DNA from 4 places in the Kurthia populi genome. Region 1 is predicted to be linked to each of the others. Evidence: riboswitches for the same ligand, from Rfam matches in the RefSeq annotation. Region 1 holds a riboswitch; each other region holds the start of a gene.
What was found. A riboswitch is a leader RNA that binds a small molecule or an ion and turns the genes downstream of it on or off. The one in region 1 is predicted to bind S-adenosylmethionine.
Positions count from the first base shown of each region.

Region 1 (7,976 bases):
TGTCGCGGTGAAATATAGCGTATCTCGCGAGGAGCAAGATGCCTTTGCGGTACGCTCACATGAAAATGCGATTCGTGCGATTAAAGAAGGTCGTTTCGACGAGCAAATCGTGCCAGTGGATGTTGTACAGCGCTATGTTGATGACAACAATAAGCCACAGGAAAAACGCTTTGAATTTAAAATGGATGAAGGGATTCGTCCAGGAACGACAGTGGAGACATTATCGAAGCTACGTCCAGCCTTTAATGTAAAGGGTAGCGTAACAGCGGGGAATGCTTCACAAACGTCTGACGGGGCAGCGGCTGTTCTTGTAATGGACCGTGAATATGCAGAGGAACAAGGCATTGCACCATTAGCGAAATTTTTAGGATTTGCGGTCGGAGGGGTGCCACCGGAAATCATGGGGATTGGGCCAATTGTTGCGGTTCCCAAAGCGCTTGAAATCGCGGGCTTGAAGATCGAGGATATCGACCTTTGGGAAATCAACGAAGCCTTTGCTTCGCAATCAATTCAAGTCGTAAAAGAGCTTGGTATTGATATCGAGAAGGTCAATGTAAATGGCGGTGCAATTGCACTTGGTCATCCACTTGGCGCAACGGGCTCGATTCTTTCATTAAAGCTGATTCATGAATTGAAACGTCAAGGCAAAAAATACGGTGTCGTAACGATGTGTATCGGCGGCGGTATGGGTGCTGCGGGCGTCTTCGAAGTTTTATAAATCGTATTTGTCGCTTATTTTCACAGGGGAGAATTATTTAAATCGGGGAGGAATTTACGATGACAGAACATACAGCAAACATTATTAAAGGTGGTAGCTTTTTAACAGAAGACGTGGACATTAACCGCGTATTTACGCCAGAGGATTTCACAGATGAGCATAAAATGATTGCAAAAACGACAGAAGACTACGTGAAAAACGATGTCTTCCCGTTGATCCCAAATTTAGAAAATCACGAGTTCGAGCATTCAGTAAACCTACTGAAAAAAGCGGGTGATCTTGGCCTATTAGCAGTAGACGTACCAGAAGAGTACGATGGCTTAGGGCTTGATAAAATCACATCTGCTCTTGTAACAGAGAAGATGGCTGTTGTTGGTGGCTTCTCCATTACACACGGCGCACATGTGGGAATTGGGTCTTTACCAATCGTCTTATTCGGTAATGATGAGCAAAAATCACGCTATTTACCGAAGCTTGCAACGGGTGAATTAATCGCGGCATACGCATTAACAGAGCCAGGCTCAGGTAGTGATGCACTCGGTGCGAAAACGACTGCGCGCTTAAATGAAGCAGGTACGCACTATGTATTAAATGGTGAAAAGCAATGGATTACAAACTCAGGCTTTGCGGATGTATTCGTTGTATACGCGAAAATTGATGGTGAAAAATTCACAGCATTTATCGTAGAGCGTGAATTTGCAGGCGTATCAACTGGTGCGGAAGAGAAGAAAATGGGGATCAAATCATCTTCTACACGTACGCTTATTTTAGAGGACGTAGAAGTGCCAGTAGAAAACTTACTTGGTGAAGTAGGTCGCGGCCACATCATCGCGTTCAATATTTTAAATATTGGTCGCTACAAATTAGGCGTAGGTACAATTGGCTCGTCAAAACGCGCATTAGATATTACGATTCAATACGTTAATGAACGTAAGCAATTCAATACACCCATTTCTTCATTCAACTTAACAAAGGAAAAATTAGCGAATATGGCGGCACAAATCTATGCCTCTGAATCATTAATTTATCGTACAGTTGGGTACTTTGAGGACAATATGGGTCAAATGAGTGATGAAGAGAAAAAAGACGGTAAAAAGATTGCAGAAGCGATTGCAGAGTATGCGATTGAGTGCTCAATCAACAAAGTCTTTGGTTCAGAAGTACTTGATTATGTAGCGGATGAAGCGGTACAACTGCACGGTGGTTACGGCTACATGGCAGAATATGAAGTAGAGCGTATTTACCGCGATTCTCGTATCAACCGTATTTTCGAAGGAACAAACGAAATCAACCGTTTAATCGTTCCAGGTACATTTATGAAGAAAGCGATGAAGGGCGAATTACCGCTTCTTGAGCAAGCGCAAGCACTGCAGCAAGAAATCTTAGGTATGGTACCAGAAGAAATCGCAGACGAACCATTAGCACAAGAAAAATATTTAGTGAAAATGGCGAAAAAAGTGGCGTTACTTGCGGCAGGGACAGCAGCGCTTAAATATGGTAACAAGCTAGAAGATGAGCAAGAAATTCTTGTGAATATCGCCAATATCGCGAACCAATTATTCGCGATGGAATCAGCGGTATTACGTACGCAAAAAGCGATTGACCGCGATGGTGCAGACAAAGCGGCTCAAAAGCTATTGTATACAGAAATCTTCAGCCAAGATGCCTTTGAAACAATCTTAGCAGAAGCGCGTGATACGCTAGTGAACTCATCATCAGGTGACAACCAACGTATGATGCTATCAGCACTTCGTAAATTTGGTCGTTATGCACCGAAGAAAACGATTCGCTTAAAACGCCAAGCGGCAGAAGCATTAATTGCAGCTGAAAAATTCATCGTGTAAGTGACTCGGGTATGGAAGTAAGAGGCCTTACCCGAAAGACAACTACACAATACTCCCATATTACTGTAGGCCATGTAAATAATGAGAAGGGTAGATGCAGTGGGTGCGTCTATCCTTTTTCTTTTCGTATTTGCAAAGGCTTTCAAATGTCTATACAATAGAGGAAACGAGAAGGGGGTACGCATACAAAATGGCGATTCAGTTTTACCATTATCCAAAATGTACGACATGTAAAAAGGCGTCAAAATGGTTGAAAGATGAAGGCATCGACTTTACGGCATATGACATTACGACAGACACACCGACGAAGGATGAGTTACGCAAGTTTTATGAACTAAGTGGGCTTCCATTGAAGAAATTTTTCAATACATCTGGCATGAAATATCGTGAGTTAGGATTGAAAGATAAGCTTGCAGATATGTCAGAAGACGAACAATTAGCACTTTTAGCGTCAGATGGTATGTTAATCAAGCGTCCTCTCACTACGGACGGTAAAAAAGTAACTTTAGGCTTTAAAGAGCAGGAATTTGTCGAAGCGTACAAATAGTGTCCATTATGGACGACCAAAAATCGCTTGAAATGCTGTTGTAACAAGATGTATGACCTTTAGAAAGTTCGGAATTACCCTTGTCAACACGCGGAAAACGTGACACAATAAAGATGAAATTACATAAACGGAGGGAATAAACAATGAGCGTTCCAACAAATTTACGTTACACAGAAGATCACGAATGGGTTAAATTAGAAGATGGTAAAGCAGTAATCGGTATTACTGAATTTGCACAATCAGAACTTGGCGATATCGTATTCGTTGAACTACCAGCAGTAGGCGACGAAATCGGTGCTGGCGAATCATTCGGTAGTGTAGAATCTGTAAAAACAGTTTCTGAATTATACTTACCAATCGCTGGTAAAATTCTAGAAGTAAACGAAAACTTAGAAGATTCTCCAGAGCTAGTAAACGAATCGCCATACGAGCAAGCTTGGATGGTCGTTGTTGAACCTGCAAATGAAGCAGACGTTGAAAGTTTATTAACTGCAGAACAATATCAAGAAGCAATCGCTGAATAATATTAGCATCACAAAGAGCTACCTCAACTGGGGTAGTTCTTTTTTGTGTAGAGTGCATGCGCTGTGGTATAACTAAAGTAGAAGACGGGGAAGCTTGTGGAGGTGGCAGAAATGGTGACAGACAAGGTGTTAATCGTTGAAGGAAAGCAAGATAAGCTACGCATTTTGCCCATACTAAATGAAGTGGTCGAAATTATTTGTACGAATGGTACGATAAGTGAGGACCGACTAGAGGAGCTACTTGCACCGTATGAGGACAGTGACTTATATGTGTTTTTTGATGCGGATGAGTCCGGTGAGAAAGCGCGAAAGCTCGTGCAGCATTATTTTCCTCATGCCGAGCATTTATACACGCGACGAACGTATAAGCAAGTCGAGCATACACCGCAAAATTATTTAGCTTTCGTGCTAGCAGCAGCTGATTTTCAAGTGAATCCCGCCTATTTAATACGATAAGGAATGACATGTAATGAAAGAATGGTCTCGCGAAGAATGGGAGCAAGAACGTACAAAACATGACGTCACGGCTTTTTATTTATATACGCCAATGTGCGGCACATGTGCAGTAGCGTCTAAAATGATGGACGTCACAGAGCAGGTATTGCCACAAATCCCAATGGGGAAGGCAAATCTAAATTATATGGAACAAATTGCATACGATTATGAGATTGAAAGTGTGCCATGTCTACTAATTTCAGAGAATGGGCAAGTGCGCGATAAAGTATACGCATTTCAATCCGTACCAAATTTGTATGAAAAAATTTTAAATAAGTCATTGACGTAAAAATATCAGAGTGTTAAAGTAGAAACCAACAATAAAATAAAAACTTATGTCGTTACTCTTATTTAGAGAGGTGGAGGGAAGTGCCCTATGAAGCCCGGCAACCGTCGCAGTATGTGATATGGTGCCAATTCACGCAAAGTCATTACTTTGGGAGATGAGAGAACGGTTTGACACGATACGTTAAACCCTTCTGTTGCTCTAAAAAACAGAAGGGTTTTATTTTTTTTAGCAGTTTAAATTGGACGACGACAAAGCATAGTATAATTGTTGGAATTTGAATAATCAGAGAGTTCAAAAGTTTTAGAACAAGGTGGAATGACAGTGATTCAGTTAGATAATGTTTCAAAACAATACAAAACAGCGAATGGTTCTCTAACGGCTGTCGATAATGTGAGTTTAACAATTCAGGATCGAGAAATCTTCGGCATTATCGGATACAGTGGCGCCGGAAAAAGTACGATGATTCGTTTACTTAACGGCTTAGAAAAGCCGACATCAGGCGACGTGCTTGTCAATGATGTCAATATTTCAAAGGCACGCGGCAATGCACTACGCAATGCGCGTCATCATATCAGCATGGTATTCCAACATTTCAATTTATTATGGTCACGTACGGTAGCGGAGAACATCGCATTTCCACTTGAGATTGCGGGAGTGAAAAAGGATGCGCGTGAAAAGCGTGTGAAAGAATTGATTGCACTTGTTGGGCTAGAGGGACGTGATGATGCGTATCCATCGCAGTTATCAGGCGGTCAAAAGCAGCGTGTCGGCATCGCCCGCGCGCTTGCTAATAATCCAACTGTGCTGCTTTGTGATGAAGCAACCTCTGCACTTGACCCGGAAACAACGGATGCGATTTTAGACTTACTTGTGAGCATCAATGAAAAATTAGGCTTAACAATCGTGCTGATTACGCATGAGATGCACGTTATCCGTAAGATTTGTCATCGTGTGGCGGTCATGGAGAAAGGGAAGGTCGTTGAGCAAGGGAATGTTCTTGAAGTATTCCAAAACCCACAAGCACCGATTACAAAACGTTTCGTGACGCAAGCAACGTCAACGGGTCAAAAAGAATCGGTTGCACAAATGCTAGAGGATTACCGCGAAGGACAGTTAATTAAATTATTCTTTGTAGGCGATCAAACAGAGCAACCTGTCATTACAGAAATTATTCGCAAGTTTGCGGTAGACGTCAATATCGTACACGGTAATATCTCACCGACGAAGAGTGGCCCGTACGGCACGTTAATCGTCCAGTTGACTGGTTCAGATGCTGATGTCGCAGCTGCGATTCAATATTTAGAAAATAAGGGTATCAAATCGGAGGTGATTAGTGATGTTGACTAATTTATTTCCGAACGTCGATTGGGAAAAAATGTGGATAGCTACAGAAGAAACACTTTACATGACCGCTATTTCAACAATCTTAACGTTTATTATTGGTTTAGTATTAGGGATTGTATTATTCCTAACAAGTCCACATCAGTTATGGGCAAACAAGTTAGCAAACTGGCTAACAGGTGCGGTTGTGAACATTTTCCGTTCGATCCCGTTCATCATTTTAATTATTTTATTAATTCCATTTACAAAATTCCTACTAGGCACAATGCTTGGTGCGAATGCAGCGTTACCAGCACTGATTATTGGTGCAGCCCCATTCTATGCGCGTATGGTTTTAATTGGCTTACGTGAAATTGATAAAGGTGTGATTGAAGCAGCGCGCTCAATGGGTGCGAAAACATGGACAATTATTACAAAGGTATTAATTCCAGAGGCGTTACCAGCATTAATTTCAGGTATTACGGTAACGGCGGTAGCACTTGTCGGGTACACAGCAATGGCGGGTGTTATCGGCGCGGGTGGCTTAGGGAATCTAGCCTTCATGGATGGCTTCCAGCGTAGCCGTACGGATGTGACATTAGTGGCGACGGTGCTTATTTTGGTCATCGTCTTCATCATCCAATTTATCGGCGACTTGATTACAGCAAAAATTGATAAACGATAACGCATTTGCGTCATCTATAAATAAATATAAGAGGGAAAAGGGGATTTACGAGTATGAAAACATCTAAAAAATTAGTAGCAAGTTTATTAACAGCATCATTAGCACTTGGTTTAGCAGCATGTGGTTCAGACGATTCAAAAGGCGATGATAAAGAAACGAAATTAGTTGTTGGTGCATCTAACGTACCACACGCTGAAATTTTAGAAGAAGCGAAACCACTTCTTGAAAAAGAAGGCGTTGATTTAGAAATTAAAACATATCAAGACTATGTACTACCGAATAAAAACTTAGCTGACGAAGAAATTGATGCGAACTACTTCCAACATCAACCTTACCTAGATCAGCAATTAAAAGACAATCCTAAATATGATATCGTGAGTGCAGGTGGTATTCACGTTGAACCAATGGCTGTTTACTCTAAGAAATACAAATCATTAGATGAATTACCTGATGGCGCAACAATTATCATCTCGAACTCAGTAGCAGAGCAAGGGCGTATTTTATCATTACTTGAAGCGAATGGCTTAATTACGCTAAAAGAGGGTGTAGATAAAACAGCTGCTGAAATTAAAGATATCGACAAAAATCCGAAAAACGTAAAAATCGAAGCGAAGGTTTCTCCGGAAATGTTAGTACAAACGTATAATAACGACGAAGGTGATGCGATTGTTATCAATGCCAACTATGCACTTGATGCCGATTTAAACCCAACAAAAGATTCAATTGCGATTGAAGATTCTAACTCTGATTACGTAAACGTAATTGCAGTAAATGCAAAAGACAAAGACAATGAATCAATCAAAAAATTAGTTGATGTATTGCATTCTAAAGAAATTCAAGACTTCATTTTAGAAGAATGGGACGGCTCGGTTGTTCCTGTAGATAAATAGAACATAAAAAAGAGACGGGGACATATGTGTAAAAACAATTGCTCCTAGGAACATAAGAAAAACCGGAATCGCGCTGTGTGCGGTTCCGGTTTTTCGTTGTGAATGCTAAAAAAGCAACATGACGTGTTTTGCTCTAGCCTCTTTTTTATGCCTAATAAGCGCTCCAGCCAGCGTCTGCTGCTAGTGCAACACCATTTACTAAATCAGATTCATCCGATGCTAAGAACAGCGCAATATTTGCGACATCGTCTACTGTACCGGCACGTGGCATTAAGTTTGTTCCACGAATCGCTACTTCCATGCCAAATTTATCGATATGGTCCATGTTTGCCGCAAAACCTGTTTGGATTTGTCCAGGTGCAATCGCATTACAACGGATGCCTTGAGGGCCGTACTGCGACGCTACGTTCTTTGTCATGCCGACAATCGCATGTTTGGCCGCTGTATAGCCTAAGCCGCCACGGCCGCCAAATAAGCCTGAAATCGATGCCATATTAACGATTGTTCCTTTACCGCGCTCTATGAAGTGAGGTAATACTTTACGAATACCACGCATCACGCCCGTTACATTAATATCAAAAACGCGTTGCCAAACCTCATCTGTCACATTACCAGCAGCCTGCATATTATCGCTCACACCGGCATTGTTTACAAGAATATCAAG
Region 1 covers NZ_JBHUOR010000008.1:40,131-48,106, reverse strand. Annotated here, with positions in the region: gene ACFSY7_RS01315 (acetyl-CoA C-acetyltransferase) at 1-718, shown strand, start outside; gene ACFSY7_RS01310 (acyl-CoA dehydrogenase family protein) at 778-2,562, shown strand; gene ACFSY7_RS01305 (arsenate reductase family protein) at 2,753-3,109, shown strand; gene gcvH (glycine cleavage system protein GcvH) at 3,253-3,633, shown strand; gene ACFSY7_RS01295 (toprim domain-containing protein) at 3,745-4,089, shown strand; gene ACFSY7_RS01290 (thioredoxin family protein) at 4,103-4,417, shown strand; SAM riboswitch class I at 4,473-4,578, shown strand; gene ACFSY7_RS01285 (methionine ABC transporter ATP-binding protein) at 4,739-5,764, shown strand; gene ACFSY7_RS01280 (methionine ABC transporter permease) at 5,754-6,422, shown strand; gene ACFSY7_RS01275 (MetQ/NlpA family ABC transporter substrate-binding protein) at 6,476-7,312, shown strand; gene ACFSY7_RS01270 (glucose 1-dehydrogenase) at 7,464-7,976, opposite strand, start outside.

Region 2 (7,976 bases), on a different contig from region 1:
ATAGACACAAAAGAAAATAAATCATCGGTTAAAAAAGGACTATTTAATACTACTTTTAAAAAAATGTGGCCTTTATTTCTTCTTCGCTGGAGAATTGTGATGACATTCGCAGCTTTATCTTTATTACTCGTTGCGATGCTTGTATTGAGTTACAATAATTTAGAAAAACTTAAGGATGAATTAAAACTATTTAATGGCGACACATTAAAAACACAGCTCGAGGTTAATAGCCTGTCTGGCAAATTAGCGGCAATTACTGCACTCGAAAAAACATATATCATTACTGGCAATACTAATGAACGTGCATTATACGATGAGCAAGCCGCCTCGTTTACCACACAAGTCGAAAAGCTACAGGAAAAGTTTAGCCGTTCTAACAATGAATTAAAACATCTCGAAACGATTTTAGCATATTACACAACATATACGAACACTGCAAACAGCGCAATGGCTATACGTGAAACAGAAGGCCTTTCAGCTGCTAAGGAATATGTATCGCGTGGTGCTGGACAAAAAGCGATGACAAATGTTAATACACAAATCAATTATATGAAAAATGCATTAAATGAAAAAAGCTCAAAAAAATTAGTCACACTCGAAAACTCCACAACGTTGTCAGAATTAATTTTCTTTATCTTAACGCTACTCGCAATCATTGTCTTATCAATTACTGGCTTTTTATTATTCCGTTCGATTAAGCGAAATACCGCTCGTATTCAAGCAGCAATTGATGACATGGCAAATAATGGTGGTGATTTGACACAGCGTATCCACATTTCTACACGAGATGAATTTGCGCAGATTGGTCAGAGCACTAATTCATTAATTGAGTCCATCGCAGACCTTGTTGGAAATATTGATACACTGGCACATGATGTCGCAGCAAATGGTGCACAATTAAAAACATCCGCTGCTCAAAGCGCTGACATTATTCAATCTATCGCACAATCTTCAAACGTCATTTCAGAAAGTAGTGAAAATACCATTATAAATATGAATGCTGCTGCGCAAAAAATGGAAATGCTCCATAGCGCCGCAACACATTTATCGAATGATACGAATGATATGAAGATTTCTGCAGATGCGATGATTCAAGCCGCCAATGAAGGCTACGCTTCTGTACAAAATGCGGCAAATATGATGATGGAAATTGAAGAAACAATCGCGAACACAACTGGCACCGTTCAAAAGCTTGGGGACCGTTCTTCACAAATCACATCGATTATTCAAACAATTACAGAAATCGCAGATCAAACGAATTTATTAGCGCTTAATGCTTCAATTGAAGCAGCACGTGCAGGCGAAGCTGGCAAAGGCTTTTCAGTAGTAGCAGATGAAGTGCGAAATCTCGCTGAATCTTCACAGCAAGCAGCAAATGAAGTTGCTACGATGATTCATGCTATTCAGCGCGAGATCCATACCATTATTGAACAAAATGAAACCGGTGTTACGAAAGTCATTCAAGGTGTTAATTTAACAAATACAACGACGTCCTCTCTTGATATTATCGTGGCACAAACAAATGAAACACTTATGATTATTGATGATATGGCTCAAAAAATTGAAACATTTGAAAATCATAGTGAACATGTAACCCAAGCGTTTATTGAGGTAAATATAATCGCTGAGGAAAATGCGATGCAAGCTGAGGAGAATGCACAATCTGCTGAAGAAGGCGCCCGCTCTGTAGATGCAATTTATGATGCTGTTGAAAATTTATCTACGCAATCTAATGCACTTCAAAAAAAAATTGCAGCATTTAAAATTTCTTAGTTTTTTGAAACCTTCTCTTTCGAATCTCGTCCTGTTACAAGATTGCTCCACTAATGATAGGAAAGTATACACTTTCGCATATTTTAGTGGTATTATTGCCTAACAGGAGATGATTTAACATGAAATTAACAAAATACGTATTATCTTTAGGAGTACTAACTGCTTCTACATTAACAGTTGCAACACCATCTTTTGCTGCAACGACTACTGCAACAACAATGACGGGTACAGTTTTAAATCCTGTCACTGTTCGTGAAGCTGCTGATTTAAAAAGCGATTCACTTGGCGCACTTAAAAAAGGTGACAAAGTAATCGTTTATTCAACTGACAAAAATGGTTGGGTTCAAATCAAATTTAATGATAAAAAAGCATATATTTATAAAGAATACGTTAAAGTATCAACAACTACAGATGATAAAACACCAGCTACGACAACAAAATCATCAACGAAATATATTCAACAACCTGGTGCAAACGTTCGCCAAAAAGGCAATGTGTCATCGAAAATTCTTGGTAAATTAACACCTGGAACAAAAGTAACTGCTTATGGTACAACAAAAGATGGTTGGGTAAAAATCAAATATAATAACAGCACAGCTTATGTGTATAAAGATTATATTGGTGCAAAAAAACCTGCTACGACAACAAAGCCATCAACACCTGCAAACACAACGAAAAAAGGCTACAACTTACAAACAGCTAAAACGTATAAATACGCTCATAATGGCTCTAATGTAACCCTTTCTAGCAAAGGTAAAAAAACATCTTCAGGCTATACGGTATGGACAATGCACGATAGCAAAACAAACAAAACATCAACAGTTTATTTAAAAGAAGTAGCTAATAAAGGTCTTTACTATAAAAAAGCTGGCGAAAAAGCAGTGAAATTATTAAACTATCCTTTCGCAGTTGGTGACACGTATAAGAACGGCTCAATGACTTATAAAGTAACAGGCGTGAACAAAACAGTGACAACAAAAGCTGGTAAATTCACTAACACAATTACAGTTAAAGTTGGCAATGAAACGTATTATATTGCGCCAACAACAGGCGTTGTGAAAATCACAAAAGGCACAAAAACAGTATTCCAATTAAAAAGCGTTAAGTAATCTGCGCTACGCTATTTAAAAGAATCGCTTTTGCGGTTCTTTTTTTATGTAATTTTTAAACTAATAATCATATAATCGTTTTCTTTTTCTGATTTTTGTAATTTTTCAGATTTTATATTGTCACAATTGTCAATTAGTGTTAGAATTCCATTAATTGATTATATCTTATTAACTTAATAGATTTTCTTATCGAGAGAGATTGAGGGACGTGGCCCATTGACATCTCAGCAACCCCCATTGGAAGGTGCTACATCCGCGAAGACATAGTCTTACAGATAAGAAAGGACGTATTTTCAAGTGCCCCTTTCTACTGTGTAGATCGGGGTGTTTTTATTTTATTCATAAAGGATGATGACATATGACAACAATCGAAACAAAATTAGCACAGCTTGGTAATAATTCAGATGAACGCACCGGTGCAATTAATACACCCATTTATTTATCAACGGCCTATCGTCACCCAGGCCTTGGTCAATCAACAGGTTATGACTATACACGTACGAAAAACCCTACACGCGATGTTTTAGAAAGTGGCATTGCTGATTTAGAAGGTGGGACAGCTGGATTTGCCTGTAGTAGCGGTATGGCTGCTGTAGGACTTGTCTTCTCTTTATTTAAAGCGGGAGATGAAATAATCTATCCCGATGACTTATATGGAGGTACATATCGTTTAGCTAAGCAATATGAACAACAATACGATATAAAAGCGCATTTTAATCCATTCAAAGATATCAATGAAGTCGCAGCACTAATCAATGATAAAACAAAAGCAATTTTTATTGAAACACCTACAAACCCATTAATGCAAGAAATTTCAATTGAAGATTATGCAGTGCTTGCACATGAACATAATCTGTTGTTGATTGTCGATAATACATTTTTAACACCCTACTATCAACGTCCTATCGAGCTTGGTGCTGACATCGTTTTACATAGTGCCACGAAGTATATTGGCGGACACAATGATGTTCTAGCGGGCCTTGTTGTTGCAAAAGGTGAAGAATTAAGTGAACAACTATTTTTACAACATAATGCAAGTGGCGCAACACTTGGTGCCTTTGACTGTTGGTTATTAATTCGCGGTTTAAAAACACTTCATTTACGTATGAAACAGCATACGAAAAATGCCACTGCACTCGTAGAATTTTTAACTGCACAGCCAGAAGTGAAAGATGTCCTTTATGCTGGTCTTGGTGGCATGATTTCATTCCGCCTACAAAAAGCTGAGTGGGTACCAACATTTTTAGAAGGAATTGACCTCATTGCGTTCGCTGAGAGCCTTGGCGGCGTTGAAAGTTTTATCACCTACCCAACAACACAAACACACGCAGATATCCCTGAAGAAGAGCGTAATGCGCGAGGTGTAGATGCTTCACTCTTACGCTTCTCTGTTGGCTTAGAAGATGTCGACGATTTAACAGCAGACCTACAACGCGTTTTCGCAACATTAGAAGGAGTGACAACACATGACTAATCATAATGAAAACTTTGAAACAACTTTAATTACCGCTTCTACACGTGGTGATTACGAGACTAAGACAGGTGCAGTCAACATACCGATTTATGTATCTTCTACATTCGACCAAGAGCACTTTGATAGCTTTGGGCCATTTGACTATAGCCGTTCAGGCAACCCTACTCGTCAAGCACTTGAAAATACAATTGCTGAATTAGAACATGGTACACGCGGCTTCGCGTTTTCATCAGGCATCGCCGCAATCGCTTCTGCCCTGTTAACACTAAATGCAGGCGATCATATTGTCATTACTTCAGAGGTATATGGTGGAACATATCGCTTCGTCACGAAAGTATTACCAAAATACAATATTACACACACATTTGCAGACTTCTCTAACTTAACTGAAGTGGAAGCAGCCATTCAGGACAACACAAAAGTATTATACGCAGAAACACCTGCTAATCCTTTATTAGGCATTACAGATTTATCAGGGGTTATCGCCCTTGCTAAAAAATATCAGTTAAAAACATTTGTTGATAATACATTTATGACCCCACTTTATCAAAAGCCGCTTGATTTAGGTGCAGATGTTGTTCTTCATAGCGCCACAAAATTCCTTGGTGGACATAGTGATATCATCGCAGGTCTTGCTGTGACAAAAGATGAAGAAATCGGCAATGATATTTATTTCATGCAAAATTCAATGGGTGCCATTTTAGGTGCACAGGATTCCTTTTCGCTTATTCAAGGCATCAAGACATTGAATGCTCGCCTAACGCTAGAAAGCGCCTCTGCTGAGAAAATTGCGCATTTCCTTGAGGAAAGTGACTATGTTACAGCGGTTCACTACCCTGGTCTTACGTCACATCCAGGGCATACTACACACTTCAAGCAAGCCACAAGTGCAGGTGCAGTTCTTTCTTTTGAATTACCCTCAAAAGAATTTACAAAAGTATTTGTTGAAAATGTACAAATCCCTATTTTCGCTGTAAGTTTAGGTGGCGTAGAATCCATTCTTTCTTATCCTGTCACAATGAGTCATGCAGCAATACCAAAAGAAGAGCGCGATAAGCGTGGTATTACAGAAGGCTTATTACGCCTCTCTGTCGGCTTAGAAAATGTGGATGATTTAATCCAAGACTTTGAACAAGCATTTGCAAAAGCGGTAGAAGCAACAGCCGTAAAATAAAAATTCATACAAAAAACAGGAACCGCCAAAGCGATTCCTGTTTTTTTATAGAGACAATAGTTATTCAAAATGAGACAAATATTCGCCATATCCTTGTTGTTCTAATTCTGCTTTCGGCACAAAACGTAGTGCTGCTGAATTAATACAATAACGTAAGCCGCCTGATTCTACAGGACCATCCGGAAACACATGTCCTAAATGTGAATCGGCTTCTTTACTACGTACTTCCGTGCGCAGCATACCAAAGCGTGTATCTGTATTTTCAGTTAATGCATTGATTGGTTTTGTAAATGCCGGCCAACCACAACCCGAGTTGAATTTCTCTTTTGATGTAAATAAAGGTTCTCCTGATACAATATCAACATACAAACCTTCCTCAAAATGCTCATCAAATTCATTGCTGTACGGTGGCTCTGTACCTTCTTCTTGTGTTACATGATATTGCATATCTGTCAGCTCTTTTAAACGTTGTTCTTTATTTTTCATAAATATTCCCCCAATGTTGTTGTTGAAATGCGACACGTCCTGAGCCATGTGAATAACGCTCGTAATGCATCGGATTTTTTTTATAATACTGTTGATGATACGCTTCTGCCACATAAAAAGGCTTTGCAGGTAAAATCTTTACAACAATTGGCTGCTGAAATTTTCCAGAAGCTTGTAATGCATCTCTTGAGGCTTCTGCAATTTCTTTTTGTTTATCATCGTGGTAAAAAATAGACGTTTGATAACTGCCGCCGCGGTCATAAAACTGTCCTCCTGCATCCGTTGGGTCTATTAGCTTCCAATAAAGTTCTACTAATTTTTCATATGGATAAATAGCATCATCAAAAATTATTTGAACTGCTTCATAATGCCCTGTTGTCTCCGAACAAACTTGTTCATACGTTGGATTTTCAACTGTGCCACCTGTATACCCTGAAATAACAGCTTCAATTCCTGGTTGTTCATCAAATGGCTTCACCATACACCAAAAACAACCGCCAGCAAATGTTGCAACTTGTTTTGTCATCGCTCTCTACTCCTTCGATGGAATAATTACTTTTAACTCAATCTCATCATTATTTAAATCAAATTTTGTGGCACGAACATAGGCATCCGTCCCTTTTGAAACAGGCACTTCAATAGCATTCAAATTAATATATGCTTGATTCTCGCTCGGTTGAATCGTAATAAAATCCGGTAGTTTCCCTGAGTCTTTTACTAGTTTCAATGCCGTCTGTGTAGGAATATCTAGACGCCCGATAGCAATACTTGTCTGCTTTAAAATTAAATTACCTTTGTCATCAATTGACGGGTCAAAATCCATTGTCACTGGTAAGGTTGCCCCAAGAACACTCACCTTGCTCGTCAATGTAATATCTTTGTCTACAAACATTTTCATCAGCATTTGTGTATCTGCCGTTGCATCACTAATAAAATGATTCGCTAAGGTTTCAAAATCATCTGCTGTCGCTTTGACTGTCACTTCACTACCATTAATTTGGTTTAAATTCGTTGGAATAGCTTGGTCTTCACTTGAAGATGTCACCATGACAAATAATACAACAAGCGCAATAATAATAAGTGCTAGTAGTGTAAAGAAAGCCAATTTCCATTTATTTTTTATCATCGCTATTTCCCCCCATGTCCAAGTTTCCACTTGATAAACTATATAAATCTTCCTGTTCGAGTGTCGTTAAAATACGATGTTCCATTAAACGATATCCTTTTGCATTCGGATGGAAGTAATCATTATGATAAACACTATCATCATCCGAGACAAATAAATCATTAATTGGTACAAAAATCGCATAATGATTTTCCTGTTCGATAATCGTACGCATGACATCGTTATATTCCTTCATAATGATATCTGTTTGCCCTACATCATTTGTGTAAACCGTAAATGGATTATACACACCTATTGCAATAATGGGCACTTTCTTATTTTGTTCACGAATTGCTTGGAATATTTTCTCATAGCGCTTTTCGTACGAAGGTAACTCACGGTCAAAGTCTCCTTTATCAAGATTGCTCATATGAGACTTTACAATTTTCATAATATCATTGCCGCCAATTGTAAATGTAATAATATCAGCATTCTTTAATGTATCATCTAATTCGCCACTCTCAAGTTGCGCTAATAATTGATCGCTACGACGCCCTTTCTTTGCAGCATTCGTTACAGTAACACTTTTTACTCCATCCCATGTTTGCATTTCTTTTGCAAGACGTCCTACATACCCACCTTGATTTTTCTCATCGCCAACACCCTCAGTCAAGGAATCTCCTAAGGACACATAATGAATTGGCTTATCTTTGATATTCTTTTTATCGCTAAACGGCACCCAGCCACTGTCTTCTAATTGTGATGTAATATCACATGCACTAAGCACGCTAATTGATAGCACCATCACACATACTGCCCAAACCTTTCTCATACCCATCTCCCACTAAAAAAGTT
Region 2 covers NZ_JBHUOR010000138.1:9,294-17,269, reverse strand. Annotated here, with positions in the region: gene ACFSY7_RS17775 (methyl-accepting chemotaxis protein) at 1-1,773, shown strand, start outside; gene ACFSY7_RS17770 (SH3 domain-containing protein) at 1,893-2,882, shown strand; SAM riboswitch class I at 3,066-3,164, shown strand; gene ACFSY7_RS17765 (methionine biosynthesis PLP-dependent protein) at 3,241-4,356, shown strand; gene ACFSY7_RS17760 (PLP-dependent transferase) at 4,349-5,530, shown strand; gene msrB (peptide-methionine (R)-S-oxide reductase MsrB) at 5,591-6,016, opposite strand; gene msrA (peptide-methionine (S)-S-oxide reductase MsrA) at 6,006-6,542, opposite strand; gene ACFSY7_RS17745 (YpmS family protein) at 6,549-7,142, opposite strand; gene ACFSY7_RS17740 (SGNH/GDSL hydrolase family protein) at 7,129-7,953, opposite strand.
Region 2: it holds a riboswitch for S-adenosylmethionine, as region 1 does, so the genes downstream of both, ACFSY7_RS17765 (methionine biosynthesis PLP-dependent protein) here and ACFSY7_RS01285 (methionine ABC transporter ATP-binding protein) in region 1, are expected to answer to the same signal.

Region 3 (7,976 bases), on a different contig from region 1:
AATCGAAGGGTTGAGACTTTTAAAGCAACAACCGTAGGAACGACGGGGATAGCCTACTAAAAAAAGTGAAGCCGCTGTTTCGAGCAACTGGAAACAAGCAAGCACTGTTCGTAGGAATCTCCCACTTCAAGCAACGTTCGAAGAACGGCTAAGTGGGGGTAGTTCAATCCTTAGCTTTAATGTCCTTATACGCCTTTGGTGAAACAGCGTACATAATTTTACCGGCAACAATGGCGATAACGGCCACGAGTAAAATTTGAATGATAAATTCAAAAAATGAATTTACCGGTAATTTCAGGCGTAGCATGACCATGAATGCTAAAAAGACACCAAGCGTTGTGCCAAAACCATAAATGAAAACGACTTTCTTTTTATCTTGATTGCCAAGCTGGTTTAGAACATAGCGCTGTGTCGCAATGCTTATAAAGCCAACAAAGGCACTAATAATTAATGAAATGATAACCACAAGTGTCACCTCTTAAGCGAATAGATTAAGTGTGGCGATGCGCTCCATTGCTTCGTGAATACGGGCCTCATCAACGAGTAAACCGACGCGAACATAGCCCTCGCCGTGCTCACCAAAGCCATTACCAGCAGCAACGGCAACATTGGCTTTAGCAAGCAGTACATCCGCAAATTCCTCGCTTGTCATACCATTTGGCACAGGTAGCCATGCAAAGAAGCTACCAGCCGGAATGGTAATATCCCAGCCGATTTTTGCGGCAGCCTCTTTTAAAGCATGACGACGCGATTCATAAATCGCTAGCTGCTCTGTCACACATTGCTGTGAGGAGGTTAGCGCCACGGCACCGGCATGCTGAATAGCAGGGAATAGACTGCAATAGAGATGGTCCTGAATAAGATTTAAGCCAGCAATCATGTCGCGATTTCCGACTGCAAAGCCAACGCGCCAGCCGGCCATATTATACGTTTTTGATAGCGTATAAAATTCAACACCGATCTCTTTAGCGCCCGCGGTTTGCAGGAAGCTTGGTGGACGAATGCCATCATAGCCAAGTGAACCATAGGCGAAATCATGCATCACTGCAATATCATGCTCCTTGGCTAATGCGACGGTTTCAGCGAAAAATTCGGGTGTTGCAACAGCGCCTGTAGGATTGTTTGGATAGTTGATATACAAAAGCTTTGCAGCCTGTTTTTGTGCCGGAGTTAATGCATTGTAGTCCGGTAAAAACTGATTGTCAGCCGTTAGTGGCATCGTTTCAAATTGGATATTGGCTAGTGCTACACCGGATAAATAATCAGGGTACCCTGGATCAGGTAATAGCATCGTATCACCGTCATCTAGCATAACCATTGGCAATTCCACTAAGCCTGCTTTGGCACCGAATAAAATGGCGACTTCCGTATTAGGGTCAATATCGACATCGTATTCACGTTTATAAAATGTGGCGATTGCCTCTTTAAACTCTACTGTACCACGAAATGGTGAATATTTGTGCATGCTAGGGTCAGCGGTTGCTTGTTGCATCGCCTCAATAATATGTGTTGGTGTTGGACGGTCTGGGTTCCCTTGTCCTAAGTTAATGACATCGCGTCCTTCTGCCACTGCTTCTGCCACATTTTTTGATAGCTTCGCGAAAAATTGCTCAGGAAGTTGTTGCATCTTTTTTGATAATTTCATGTAGGTGCCTCCAAAAATAATCTATTGTATAATAGAAAGAAATATTCTGAAAATTATTCTCATAGTAGACCTTTTTCAGAAAAATGTCTATAGGTGGTGTCGTGATGAAATTAGGCTGTATTCAATTTAAAGTCGCAACAGGCGATGTAGAAAAAAACTATGCACGCGTAAATGAATTAGTACGCGAAGCACACGCAAAAGGTGCAGAGCTCGTTGTTTTACCAGAGATGTGGAATTCAAGCTATGCACTGAAAAAATTAGACGAGCTAGCAGATCCAAATGGTGAGCGCGCAAAGAAATTTTTAAGTGAGCTTGCGAAGGAGTTAGGCATTCATATCGTTGGTGGCTCTGTTTCGACGAAAAAAGGCGACAAATTTTATAATACGATGCTTGTGTTTAATAAAGACGGTGAGCAGGTTGGTGAATACGACAAAGCACATTTATTCCGCTTGATGGATGAGCATTTATATTTAGCAGCGGGCTCAGGACAAAATAATTTCAAATTAGGTGACTTAGATGCGGCGGGTGTCATTTGCTATGATATTCGTTTTCCAGAATGGCTACGCCTCCATGCGCTAAACGGTGCGAAGGTCATTTTCGTTTCGGCACAGTGGCCAACACCTCGCATTGATCATTGGAAAACATTATTACAAGCGCGTGCGATTGAAAATCAATGCTTTATCGTTGCGGTAAATCGTACAAGTCATAAGCCGGAAAACTTTAACGGCAACTCAATGGTGATTGAACCATGGGGGGAAGTGTTATGGACGGGTGATGCAGAGGAAGAGCTAGCGATTGTCGATGTTGATTTTGATAAGGTCGACGAGGTACGTAAAAAAATTCCCGTGTATGATGACCGTCGCCCAGAGCTATATCAAGATATTTTGAAAAATTAATTTTTTTCTGAAAATATATTGACAATGGACGTAAAAAGAAATACTATTGATGACATAATCATAAAAACAACTAAATAACTAGGATTTATCAAGAGCGACGGAGGGATAGGCCCGATGATGTCCAGCAACCCCCATTATGGGAAGGTGCTAATTCCTACAGAATGTATTTCTGAAAGATAAATAACGTTTATAATAGAAAGCGTCTTTCAGAGGAAAGGCGCTTTTTTGTTTTCTGAAAAAGTAATTTTACAAGAATAAGAGGTATGCGCATGATTGAAATAAACAATGTCTCAAAAGTATATCGAGCAAAGAAAAAAGAAGTTATCGGTGTAGATAATGTCAATCTTACAATTAATGACGGCGAAATATTCGGAATAGTCGGATATTCTGGTGCCGGGAAGAGTTCATTATTACGTTGCATCAATTTATTGGAGCAGCCAACAGATGGTGAGATTTTAGTTGATGGCCAAAATTTAATGACACTATCAGGTAAAGAACTACGGCAGGCACGCCTAAAAATCGGTATGATTTTTCAGCATTTCCACTTGATTGACCAAAAGACAGTCGGTGAAAATATTGAGTTTTCATTAAAGGCTGCGAATGTCGCAAAAGACAAACGCGAAGCGCGCATTAAGGAACTACTCACAATGGTTGGGCTGTCTGATAAGAAGGACGTTTTTCCCGGTCAGCTATCAGGTGGTCAAAAGCAACGTGTAGGTATCGCAAGAGCGTTAGCGAACGAACCAACGATTTTATTATGTGATGAAGCCACATCCGCACTCGACCCGACGACAACGACAGCCATTTTAAAATTATTGAAAAAAATTAATCGTGAGCTTGGTATCACCATTGTCTTAATTACGCATGAGATGGAAGTAGTCAAAGAGATTTGTGACCGCATGGCAATTATGCAAAACGGACGTGTTGTCGAGCATGGCAGTGTGTACGATATTTTTGCCAATCCAACAAATCCATTAACGCAGGAATTTATCGGCAGTGTTGTGTCCTTTGATATTCCATCAGAAATTATGCATACATTTAATGGCACTATCGTCAAAGTATTATTTAAGGGCGATACCGCAGGGCAAGGAATTATTTCCGATATGCTACAGCAATTTGAAGTACGAGGAAATTTCCTTCACGGTACGATTGAGTACATACAAGAGCGTCCACTCGGCATCTTCATCATGGAATTAATCGGTGACGGACAAGATATTAACCGCGCCATCACGTATATGGAATCTCGCGGTGTAACAGTGGAGGTGCAGTAATATGTTTGATTTCGCTCATTTTACATCGATGCTCCCAGACATTTGGACATCCTTTGGCCAAACGCTATTAATGGTCGGCATTTCATTAGTAGTCGTACTCGTTATTGGGTTGCCACTTGGCTTATTATTATTCATCACAAGTCATGGGTTTTTCGCCGTACGTAACTCCGGCAAAAAGGTAAATCGCATCGTCAATAATGTGTTAAGTTTTGTAATTAACTTTGTGCGCTCGATTCCATACATTATTTTATTAGTCGCACTTATTCCGTTAACTAAAGTGCTTATTGGTGACACAACAGGTCCACTCGCTGTGAGTGTTTCGTTATCTGTTGCGGCCATTCCATTTTTCGCACGACTTGTCGAAACATCATTAAAAGAAATTAGTAAGGGGGTTATCGAAGCGGCAATCGCAGCAGGTGCCTCTCCTTGGTTAATCATCAAGGAAGTATTATTACCAGAAGCAAAATCAGGGATTATTCAAGGCATTACGATGACAATCATTAGCTTGATTGCGTACTCTGCGATGGCAGGTACAATCGGCGGCGGTGGTGTCGGAGACTTAGCGATTCGCTTCGGTTACTATCGCTATGACGATACGATTATGATTGCGACGATTGTTATTTTAGTTATTCTCGTTCAGGCTGTACAAATCTTGGGCGATACGATAGCAAAAAAAGTGAATAGAAAATAGGGGGATTTGAATATGAAAAAGTGGTTAGTAGCAGTTTTGTTAGTTATTGTGACCGCAGCACTTGCGGCGTGTGGTAGCGGTGACGCGAAAGATACAGACAAGGAAACAACATCAAAAGAAATTACAATCGGTGCAACAGCCGGTCCATATAGCGATATGCTGAAAAAGGCCATTGTTCCAGGTCTTGAGGAGAAAGGCTACAAAGTAACATTAAAAGAATTCAGTGATTATATCCAACCAAACAATGCATTAGATAACGGCGATATTGATGCCAACCTATTCCAGCACTCTGTATACTTAGAAAACTTCAATAAAGAAAATGATACAAAATTAAAAGCATTAATTATCGTGCCAACAGCTCCAATGGGCTTCTTTTCTGAAAAATATAAAACGATTGATGAATTACCAGAAGGCGCTAAAATCTCAATTGCAAATGACCCATCAAACTTAGCACGTACGCTGAAATCATTAAAAGAACAAGGCTTAATCGAAATTAGCGACGATGTAGATCCATTAGTCGCGTCAACAAAAGATATTACGAAAAATCCGAAAAACTTTGAGTTTAAAGAAATCGAAGCGGCTGGCTTACCACGCGCAATCGAAACATCTGATTTAGCGGGTGTCCCAGGAAACTTCGCATTAGCAGCCAACTTAAACTTAGAAGATGCGGTATTTTTAGAAGATATGCCAGATCAATTCCGTAATGTTGTCGCAGTACGCGAGGCAGACGAGAATTCACAGTTATCAAAAGATATTAAAGCCGTAGTTGAATCAGCAGATTTCGAAAAAACAATCGATACAGAATTTAAAGGCTTTGGTAAACCAGACTGGATGAAAAAGAAATAACATGTAGTACAAGCATGGCTGGGACAAAACATGTCATTTTCTTTTTTAGCGTTCGCAACGAAAAACCGGAACTGCGCTGTAGCGCGGTTCCGGTTTTTCTTATGCTCATATGAACGGTTGTTTTTATACGTATGTCCCAGCCTCGTTTTTTTGTAAAAAATGAAAATATGTCTAAAGTGTGACGTTGGATACCTGCCAAAGGAAAGCGTTTTCTTAATGTATGCTATGCTATTTACCTACCTTTAAAACTAAATTATTTTACGTCTAAATGCTTATGTCTTTTAAAATATGTGTTTTTTGAGAATACAAATATTGTTTTCTTAAAGAATACATTATATAATATAAAAAACAAAAAACATTGATAAAACAGCGTTTGTAAAGATATTTTTGTACATCTAGAAAATACATTTGTTTTTATTTTATATATGTGTTTTCTGAAAATACATTTGTAAGCTGTAAGAGGAGGAAAAGAAATGAAGAAAATCATGATAACAGGTGCTTGTGGTCAAATCGGTTCAGAGCTAGTAGAGAAGTTGCGTGTGGAGTATGGGACAGAAAATGTTCTTGCGACAGATATTCGCAAACCGGTAAGCTCTTCGGGGCCATTTGAAGTGCTTGATGTCATGGATGCTGAACGCATGTATGACATCGCAAACGCTTTTGGCGCAGATACATTAATGCATATGGCTGCTCTTCTTTCTGCCACTGCTGAAAAAGATCCAGTATTTGCCTGGAACTTAAATATGGGTGGCTTAATGAACGCTCTTGAAACGGCTCGTAAATTAAACCTACAATTCTTCACACCAAGCTCAATCGGCGCATTTGGTCCATCAACACCAAAGGACAATACACCGCAAGATACGCTACAACGTCCAACGACGATGTATGGCGTCAATAAAGTAGCGGGTGAATTACTATGTGATTACTATTACACGCATTTCGGCGTGGATACGCGCGGTGTCCGTTTCCCAGGCTTAATTTCAAATGTGACGCCTCCGGGTGGTGGTACGACAGATTATGCAGTCGACATTTATTATCAAGCTGTAGAGAAAGGTCACTATACATCTTATATTGCGGAAGGTACGTATATGGATATGATGTATATGCCAGATGCACTGCAAGCGATTGTTGATTTAATGGAAGCAGATAGTAACACACTCGTTCACCGTAATGCATTCAATATTACAGCGATGAGCTTTACACCAGAGCAAATCGCCGCATCAATTCAAAAAGTAATGCCAAACTTCACGATGGACTACGATGTCGACCCAGCGCGTCAGGCAATTGCAGATAGTTGGCCAAATTCTTTAGATGATAGTGCTGCAAAAGCGGAATGGGGCTTTAAAGCAGCCTATGATTTAGATAAAATGACAGTCGATATGCTTGAAAAATTACGCCGTAAATTATATCGCACAGCTTCATAACGATAAATTGAAAAAGAGGCTGGGACAAAACACGTCATTTTCCTTTTTTAGTGTTCGCAACGAAAAACCGGAACCGCGCTACAGCGCGATTCCGGTTTTTCTTATGCTCATTATGAACGGTTGTTTTTATGCGTATGTCAAAGCCTCTTTTGATTGCTTAAAAGTACTGTTTATTTTGTCGCCACAACGACTAATTTCCCCGCATCCAAATGTACATCGAGTGCGTTTGCCTGCTCATCGGTAACGCCAAGTGACATGAGCTGTGTTCGTAGTTCAGATTCTCGGGACGTAAATAAATTTTTAACACTGTTCATAACACCTTGTTCGGCTACGCCAACCTGTGAAATATGTAATGCTTTGGCGATATCATCAGCGCGATCCTCATACCGTGAAAAAACATAAATTTGGTCTCGTTCAAAGCCTTCTTTCAATAATAAATCAACTTGATTCTTTAAACGTACAGCATTTTCAACAACAAAATAATTCATCATAAAAACCTCTCCTTTGTCTTGCTATAGTTTTTTGTTCCCGTTTTATAACGTAAGATAAACGGCTCAAAAGAAAAAACGTAAATTTTCTCTATAAGTTAATTAAAATTCTATAAAAATAAAATATTTTCTAAAAATTCTGGATTTTTAACGAATAATTTTATACACTATTTTATACAGGATTTGGTAATCTTGACAACAATGCTTAGGGGGATGGTTAACGATGATGGATACACAACTAGTATTAAATGGTTTTGTAAAACGGGTCGAGACGTACTTTCCGCATAAAGAAATCGTATCACGTACATCAGCGGACAAGATTCACCGCTTAACGTATAAAGATTTCGCGACTCGTACACGTAAGTTGGCGTCAGCATTAGAAAAAATAGGGATGACAAAAGGGATGAAGGTAGGGAGCTTTGCGTGGAATCAGCATCGCCACTTAGAAGCTTATTTTGCAGTGCCATGTACAGGTGCAGTGCTACATATGATTAATATTCGGCTGGCAGATGAACACTTAGAATACATTATTAATCATGCACAGGACGAAATTTTATTAGTCGATATTGATTTATTTGAAACGATTGAGCGTATTCTACCGAAACTAACAACGGTTAAACAGATTGTCGTGATGAGTGACTCAGATGATTTACCAGAAAGCCAGTTTAGTGCGCTTTATTCATATGAAAAGTTACTAGCTGAGGCACCGGATGAT
Region 3 covers NZ_JBHUOR010000002.1:76,679-84,654, forward strand. Annotated here, with positions in the region: gene ACFSY7_RS00375 (RNA-guided endonuclease TnpB family protein) at 1-37, shown strand, start outside; gene ACFSY7_RS00380 (hypothetical protein) at 164-466, opposite strand; gene ACFSY7_RS00385 (pyridoxal phosphate-dependent aminotransferase) at 479-1,645, opposite strand; gene ACFSY7_RS00390 (carbon-nitrogen family hydrolase) at 1,750-2,541, shown strand; SAM riboswitch class I at 2,624-2,724, shown strand; gene ACFSY7_RS00395 (methionine ABC transporter ATP-binding protein) at 2,811-3,812, shown strand; gene ACFSY7_RS00400 (methionine ABC transporter permease) at 3,814-4,503, shown strand; gene ACFSY7_RS00405 (MetQ/NlpA family ABC transporter substrate-binding protein) at 4,516-5,349, shown strand; gene ACFSY7_RS00410 (L-threonine 3-dehydrogenase) at 5,823-6,773, shown strand; gene ACFSY7_RS00415 (general stress protein) at 6,944-7,264, opposite strand; gene ACFSY7_RS00420 (long-chain fatty acid--CoA ligase) at 7,485-7,976, shown strand, end outside.
Region 3: it holds a riboswitch for S-adenosylmethionine, as region 1 does, so the genes downstream of both, ACFSY7_RS00395 (methionine ABC transporter ATP-binding protein) here and ACFSY7_RS01285 (methionine ABC transporter ATP-binding protein) in region 1, are expected to answer to the same signal.

Region 4 (7,976 bases), on a different contig from region 1:
TCTATGTTGATGAAAATGTAACACATTCGTTTAGGAATATTATTTTTTCGTCTGTGGCGTGTTTTTTGCAGCAGGTGTTGCCGCTGTTTTCATTTGTGCATTCGGTGCTGGTGTCAGAGGCTTTTGCGGCACCGCCTTTGGTGTCGTAGCAGCTGCTTTTGCCTCTACTTGCTTCGTTAATAACTCAATGACCGTATCTAATTTTTTATCTAGACGGTTCACCGTTGTTTTTAACTGCTTAATTTCTTTTGCGTGGCTATCATGTGCATCCTCTTGTACGTCTAATTGATCTTCTAAATCAATTAACTTCGACTCTACATTAATAACAAGTGAAGCAATGCTCGCAATTTCGTCGCGTGATGGGACGTTTACTTGTTTTAAATAAGATTCTGTCATGCCATTCACAAGCCCTTGATATTGTAAATATTGCTTTTGTACTTGCCCTAACCCTTCTGCGAATGCGGGTTGTTCAAGTGTTGATTGAATCGAGTCGCGGAATGCGCTCTCTGTACGGTCGTACATCTCTTTCCAGATACCGAACGCATCAAATGTTTGATTCGTCACGTAAATTCCTCCTCTATCAATAAAATCGTTTTACATTTTTCACTTTACCATAATCTTCAATTATTTCAATTAATTTTACTGTTTAGAAAAAGTTTTTTGAAATACTTGACACAAAATGCACATAGGTGTAAATTACACTTATAAGTAATTTGAAGATAGGTGATAGCAATGAATTCGAAAAAACCACAAATGGGCGCACCAAAAAACATTTTAGTGCCCATCATCTTGCTCCATTTGCGTGATATTAACGCTTATGGATATGAGCTAATGGAAAAGCTGACAACATTCGGTGTTGATTCTGTCGACCGAGGAAATTTTTATCGTATTTTACGACAACTTGAAAAAGATGAGCTTGTTACTTCCGAGTGGAATACGGAGGAAAATGGTCCAGCGAAGCGTATTTACGCCATTACTGAAGAAGGTCTGAGCTACTTAGACTTGTGGGCCGGTTCATTTGGCGAATACCAAAAACTCTTAACGAACTTCTTCAAATTGTACAATCCGTTCCTTTTCCCTAGCACGCCAGCTAGTAAAAAGACGGATGAAGCGGATGACATCAACGACTAGCAGCCAAGACTCCCCGCTCATGCTTTAAAAAAACATGACCACTATTAGGGAGGAAATTTAACATGGCAAACGAACTATTAACAAAAAGCGTAGATCTTATTTGGGACAACTGGTTAAACAGTGTAAAGGCAATCAATACGGTGCAAGAAGATGCAGAAAAACGCGCAGTAGAAGCATTCGCTGCACAAAAATCAGCATTCGATCAAGCACTTACTTCTTATAAGAATGTCGAAGAAAAATCAAACCAAGCGATTAAAGATTGGCAAAAACAAGTGACTTCTTCATTTGAAGCATTCACAACACCTGCACAGTCTGCACAATTGTCTACGTGGATCGACACGTTAAAAGAAGCAACAGAGCAAGCGCAAGAATTATCTTGGAAACCGAACCACGCTGTCGTGGATTACATCCGTAATGCGCAAACAGAATGGGAAAAAGCAATCAACACAACGCTTTCTGAGCAAAAATCAGAGCGCCAAAAAGCATTAGCAAACATTGAAGATTTAACAGCGAAACTAAAAGAAAATCACAAGTCTTTACTTGATTCAATTCCTGCCGTTCCAGTTGTAAAATAATGAATGTAAGAGTCTGTTATGGTACAGGCTCTTTTTATTTCCATCTATTATATAACCGCGATAAAGAGTAGATTCTATTCTTTATCGCGGTTTTTTGTCGTTTGAGAAGATATTTCATTGTCAGAAAAGTCAAAAGACCAAAAAGACCAAAAAAACCATTATGACCACAATATTCACAAGCACAGAAATTCGTACTACATTAGGTCTTGTAAGCGTTTTATTAACTACATACAAAGGGGTGTACGTATGAAAAGAGTCAACTTACGTAACTTAACGGTTCAAGTGGTGCTGGCCATTATCCTAGGGATTATCGTAGGGGCGATTTTTCCAAGTTTTGGCGCACAGCTAAAAATTTTAGCAGATATCTTTATTAAATTGATCAAAATGCTTATTGCACCAATTATCTTCCTAACAGTAGTGACGGGTATTGGTAGCATGGGTGATATGAAAAAAGTCGGCAGTATCGGCTTAAAGGCACTTATTTATTTCGAAGTGATGTCCACGATTTCACTTGCTATTGGCTTTATCGTAGTCCATATTATTAAACCAGGTGTTGGTGTTAATACAGATGCACTTAAATCAAGTGGTGCAGATATTAGTGAATATACAAAGGCTGCTGCAAATCAAGATCATGGTATTCAAGCATTCGTTATGAGTGTGTTACCAGAAAACTTCTTTGGAGCAATTGCGAACGGTGAGTTACTACCAGTGCTTGTCTGTGCGGTATTCTTCGGCCTTGCAGCCGCTTCTATCGGTGATCCAGTGAAACAAGTTATTACATTATGCGAGCAAGCCTCTCAAATTTTCTTCAAAATTGTTGGGATGGTAATGAAATTCTCACCACTTGCTGCATTTGGTGCAATGGCCTATACAATCGGCAACTTCGGTATGGGTTCATTATGGAACTTAGGAAAATTAATGCTTGGCGTATACATTACAATGGCATTATTCGTTATCGTCATTTTAGGTCTCGTATTACGATATGCCGCAAACGTCAATATTTTCAAATTCCTGAGCTATATTAAAAATGAATTATTAATTGTTTTAGGGACTTCTTCATCTGAATCTGCCCTACCACTCATTATGAAAAAATTAGAACGCTTCGGCTGTTCAAAACAAGTTGTCGGTCTTGTTGTACCAACAGGTTATTCGTTTAACTTAGATGGTACCGCCATTTATTTATCAATGGCCGCAATGTTTATCGCACAAGTATATGATGTGCATCTATCCATTTGGCAACAACTTTATTTACTACTGATTTTAATGGTGACTTCTAAAGGGGCTGCTGGTGTAACCGGCTCTGGCTTTATTACTCTTGCTGCAACACTTGCCGCATTCCCAATGATTCCAGTCGCAGGGATTGCCCTTTTAATTGGTGTTGACCGCTTCATGTCAGAAGCACGTGCCATTACAAATATTATCGGTAACTCGGTAGCAACCGTTGTTGTTGCGAAATGGGAAAACGAATACGATCCGAAACAGCATGATGTCCTCGTCGCTGAATTAAAAGAAGAAAAGCGCTTGCGTCACGAACATGCTTAAGTTATAAATGGGCTTGCAAACATTGCAGGACCATTTTTTTGTTCGCAAAAAATTGTCAGATGCCCAAGGAGCGGTTTTTGGCTACGACATATTTTTTAATAAGTGTCATTCATATGTGTATGCACCTATAAATGTAATAAGCATTTGATTGAATGACGAAAAAACATATAGAATTACTAAAGCTAAGTAGATAACTACTATTAGTTTGTACAAGTCATTTGTAAAAACAGGCATATTTAGCGCCTCTAGCGGGGGTGTTTTATGTATTTTAAGGCATAAAAGGGACGTTTCCACACATAGCAAGCTGCATAAATGAGCTACACAGTACAGATTGTCGTTTTTTGAATAAATAATGTGAGATGCTCGTTCGTGTAGTATTTCAAGCGCTCTAAAACGGTACTTTTTTATGCAAAATGAACCCTTAGAGACCCCTTTCTAGCGTAAAATGCGCTTTTTCGGGCGTTGAAAATAATAATAATTTTTGACGATGGCGTGGAATAACAGTTTTTGTTGACAGATTACGCGGTATCGTTAGTAAACGTTTTAAATTTTACCGGACCATTGTCCTGAATTGGCACATATTTTTAAGTATGTCGTAGCCAAAACCCGCTTCCTGAAGATTTCGTTCATTTCAAATGAAGCAAATAAAAAAGAGGATGGAAAAATCCATCCTCTTTTTAGTGACAAATGAGTCTTGCACGAATGAGTGCTACGGTAGTATCGCAAATGAGCGTACCGGAAATCCTGTTGCTTTATCAGGTTTTGCGACGATATTGAATATGACCGCGCCTTTAGCGGGTAATTGATCTAAATTCGTCAACAACTCAATCTGATAAGCATCTTGCTGTAACACATAAAGCTCTGCCTTGAGCGCTTTATTTTTATAAAATTCCTCACTTGAATCCGTATCAAAGGTTTCATGACCGACTGCGCGAATGTGGCGCTCTTCAAATAAGAAACGGAGTGCTTCAACAGACCAGCCTGGCGTATGAGCCACATCGTCTGCATCCTTATTATTAAATGTGTCGCTATCATCAATGCGCTTTGACCAGTCGGTACGTAGTGCGACAAATGAGCCGCTATCGATTTCCCCGTACTGTTCCTCAAATGACAGGATTTCTCGTACGGTAATCGTAAAATCAGGATTTTTTGCGACGTCTGTTGAAACGTCGATGACAACGAGCGGTAATACAAGCTCTTTTAACGTAATATCATTTAAATAGCGGCCGCCTTCAACAAAATGAACTGGCGCATCAATATGCGTGCCATATTGTCCTGCAAAGGTAAATTGTTGTGCGAAAAAGCCTGCTGAATAATCGAATAACGTTTTCTTCTCAAGCGGCGAGAAGGCATTAAAGCGGGGGGTATCGGCACTAAAACTATGCGTTAAATCCACCCATGTACGCTCCTTTAAAAGTGATAGTGCCTGTTGAATCGATTGCTGTGTGGTTGTCATACCTCATCTCCCTTTCGATTTAAGTAACAAAAAAACCTCTTCTCGATAAGAAGAGGTTGGTGTCAAATGGGATGCCGTTCTCTTCTCATCTTTTAGCAAATGATGCTACAGGAATTAGCACAGTACAAAATGTCTGTTGCTGCGTCTTCAATGGGCCAGTCCCTCCAACGCTCTTGATAAGAAAGTGATTTAGTTGTTGATACTTATATTAAAGTAATCCGCTAGGAATTGCAAGTATTATTTTGAAATTTCTGAAAAACGCGTTACTACTGCTTTATATTCCGCTTCGATGCGCGCAAATAATTCCGCCACAGTAGGCACATCATCGATCAAGCCAATGACCTGTCCAGCAAAGGCCATACCATTCTCCTCACCATCATGGATTAACCGGCGATTCGCTTGCCCGCTAATATGTTCCTTTAATGCCTCATAGGTCGGTGTCTGTTGCTCAATGGCTAAAATTTCATCCGCAAAAGCATTATGAATAACACGTGCAGGACCACCAATCGAACGTTTAACGACGACAGTATTTTGCTCTGTGCTATCGAGTAAAAGTTGCTTGTAATAGTCCGAAGCATCGACACATTCCTTTGTAGCAATAAAACGCGTACCCATTTCAATACCCTCCGCACCGAGCGCAAGTCCTGCCGCAAGACCACGACCATCCGCTAAACCACCTGAAGCAATAACAGGAATCGAAACCGAATCAACGACGCGTGGTGTAAGGACCGTTGTGCCTAAGTCATCACGTCCTAAATGGCCGCCGCCTTCTTGACCTACGACGATGACGGCATCGGCGCCAAGCTCCTCTGCCTTTTGTGCTTGGCGCACACCCGCCACAAGTACGAGCTTTTTAATACCCGTTCCTTCTAGCATCGCTAAAACCGTAGCGGGATTTCCACCTGTAATGGATACAACCGGCACTTTCTCGTCAATCGCTACTTGTATAAACGCCTCATAACCTGTTCCGTGCATCCCCATCGCAAAATTGACACCAAAAGGCTTATCCGTCAGTGAACGCGTACGCTTAATTTCACGTCGCAGTGCTTCCGGATCAGGTAAACTTAACGCCGTAACCTGACCTAATCCGCCCGCATTTGAAACCGCAGCCGCTAAATCAGCATAGGCCAGATAGGCTAGGCCGCCTTGAATAATCGGTAATTGAATTCCAAAAAGCTCTGTAATCCGTGTGTTCATCGTCATTCCTCCATTTCAAAATACAAGTGGTAATGCCCCTCACAACGAGGGTTCCATGCAGCGTGACAATGTGGACATGTATCATGTGCTAAATAGGTCGCAATCGACAATTCTTCATGACAACGCCCACAAAGAATTGCCTTTTCATCCCACTCCATTTTTGTCCATCGTGTAATCGGGTGATCTGCTTCCTCCTCATGACATTGATAGCATGGATAATATGTATGACAACATTTCATTTTGATAGCGATAATATCCTTTGCTGTATGATAGTGGACGCAGCGTGTTTGCTCATCTACAAGTTGACCACGAAGATTCATAATTGTCACTCCTTATAATAATAATACAATGATTGATACAAATATTGGAAATAAAATGCAGTAACCATCCTTTTTTTGAAAAGCAAGAAGATGAAAATGTGTTCGATTAAACCCCTGTCGAAATCCGCGTGCTTCAATCGCAATGCTTAACCGTTCTGCTCGTGTAATGAGTGCTAAGAGTAGCGGAATCACTTGTTGCACTGGGCTATACAACCGTTGTCTAAACCGTTTTATTGTGATGCCTCTCGCCTGTTGACTTAGACGAATCCGTTCCCATTCTTCGATAATTAATGGGAAAAAGCGTAATGCCAGAACAATCATTAATGCCCATTGGCCAACAGGAATACGCCATTTTTCAAGAGGGCGCAACATTGTTTCAAGTCCAAGTGCAAGCTCAAGTGGTTTGGTAGTCGCTGTTAATAAAACACCACTTAAAATCATCATTAAAAGCTTAAGGACATAATGTAGGCCCATTAAAAATCCTGCTAAATAGGTTATACCTGAAAACATACTATGATAAAGCAACGTCAGCAATAAAATTAGAAGTAATGGGCGTATTGAATGTAGCGCATAGCTAAAAGGGATTTGTGCAAAATGATATAACAAGCCGACTACGAATGCCGAAAAAACAAGTTGTATCCACTCGTGAATTTGGGTGAAACCGATTAATAGAAAGCTTAACCCTATTATTTTAGTCCGTGGATCAAGACGATGTAGAATGGACGTGCGTGCTACATATTGAATAACTTGTTCCATTAGGTATCGCCTCTTTCATAATTTGGATGAGTGCGGGCATTGAACGTGCGCGTGGCAGCGGAGATTGTAAGCGTTGTTCTATTAAGTGAAACATCGCAATAGGTGGTGGAAAATAAACTCCTTTTCGTTTTGGAACCTCAAAGAAAAATTGCTCCGTTTCAAACAGTTGAGGGGCCTCATCTTTAGCCATCAACAAAACATCATCTGCAAAAGTTAACACATCCGTTAATTCATGAGTAATCGCAATAATCGTATGTCCTTGCTGTTGCCATTTTTTCAAAATCGACAGCACTAGTGCGCGTTGCACTGGATCAAGTCCAGCTGTTGGTTCATCTGCTAGCAAAATAGTTGGCTCCATCATAAATACAAGAGCAAGTGCTAACCGCTTTTTTTGTCCCCCACTAAGTTGATAAGGCAACATCGGTAAAATAGATGCATCTAGCTGTACAAGATTTAACACTTCCGCTATCTTTGCATCTGTTTTTTCACGAGACCATCCAAAATGACGTGGAGCGAAACGTAATTCTTTCTCAACCGTTGACTCGAAAAATTGTTGATCTGCATGTTGGAATAAAAAACCTATTTTCCCGTCTATATGAATATGGCCTTGCTGTATCGGTATAAATTGTTGAATGGCTTGCAATAGCGTTGATTTCCCTGCTCCGTTTTCTCCTACTATCGCCGTCCATTTATTGTCAGAAAATTGAAATGAAGCATCGCGTAAAATAACATGTGATGAACGCTCTAGTGTAACATTCTTTAAAGTGATGGCCATATTTGTTTAACACACTCCTCATACGTTTGAATGCAAATCGGTAAATGACACGTTCTTTGAAATTCAATGATAAAAGGCATTGCGTATGTCGGATAATGTGCTGCAAATGCAGGTAAGTCTCCATCAAATACGATACGATGATTTTGCAAGTAACAAACGCGATTTGCAAATAAATATTCTTCAACAATATGCGTCGTCATAACAATTGTATAGCGTTTTTTTAA
Region 4 covers NZ_JBHUOR010000128.1:17,308-25,283, forward strand. Annotated here, with positions in the region: gene ACFSY7_RS15065 (polyhydroxyalkanoate biosynthesis repressor PhaR) at 40-564, opposite strand; gene phaQ (poly-beta-hydroxybutyrate-responsive repressor) at 733-1,131, shown strand; gene ACFSY7_RS15075 (PhaP protein) at 1,194-1,706, shown strand; gene ACFSY7_RS15080 (dicarboxylate/amino acid:cation symporter) at 1,953-3,248, shown strand; gene ACFSY7_RS15085 (cyclase family protein) at 3,958-4,704, opposite strand; SAM riboswitch class I at 4,787-4,887, opposite strand; gene ACFSY7_RS15090 (NAD(P)H-dependent flavin oxidoreductase) at 4,942-5,907, opposite strand; gene ACFSY7_RS15095 (CHY zinc finger protein) at 5,904-6,221, opposite strand; gene ACFSY7_RS15100 (energy-coupling factor transporter transmembrane component T family protein) at 6,234-6,977, opposite strand; gene ACFSY7_RS15105 (energy-coupling factor ABC transporter ATP-binding protein) at 6,925-7,752, opposite strand; gene ACFSY7_RS15110 (energy-coupling factor ABC transporter ATP-binding protein) at 7,737-7,976, opposite strand, start outside.
Region 4: it holds a riboswitch for S-adenosylmethionine, as region 1 does, so the genes downstream of both, ACFSY7_RS15085 (cyclase family protein) here and ACFSY7_RS01285 (methionine ABC transporter ATP-binding protein) in region 1, are expected to answer to the same signal.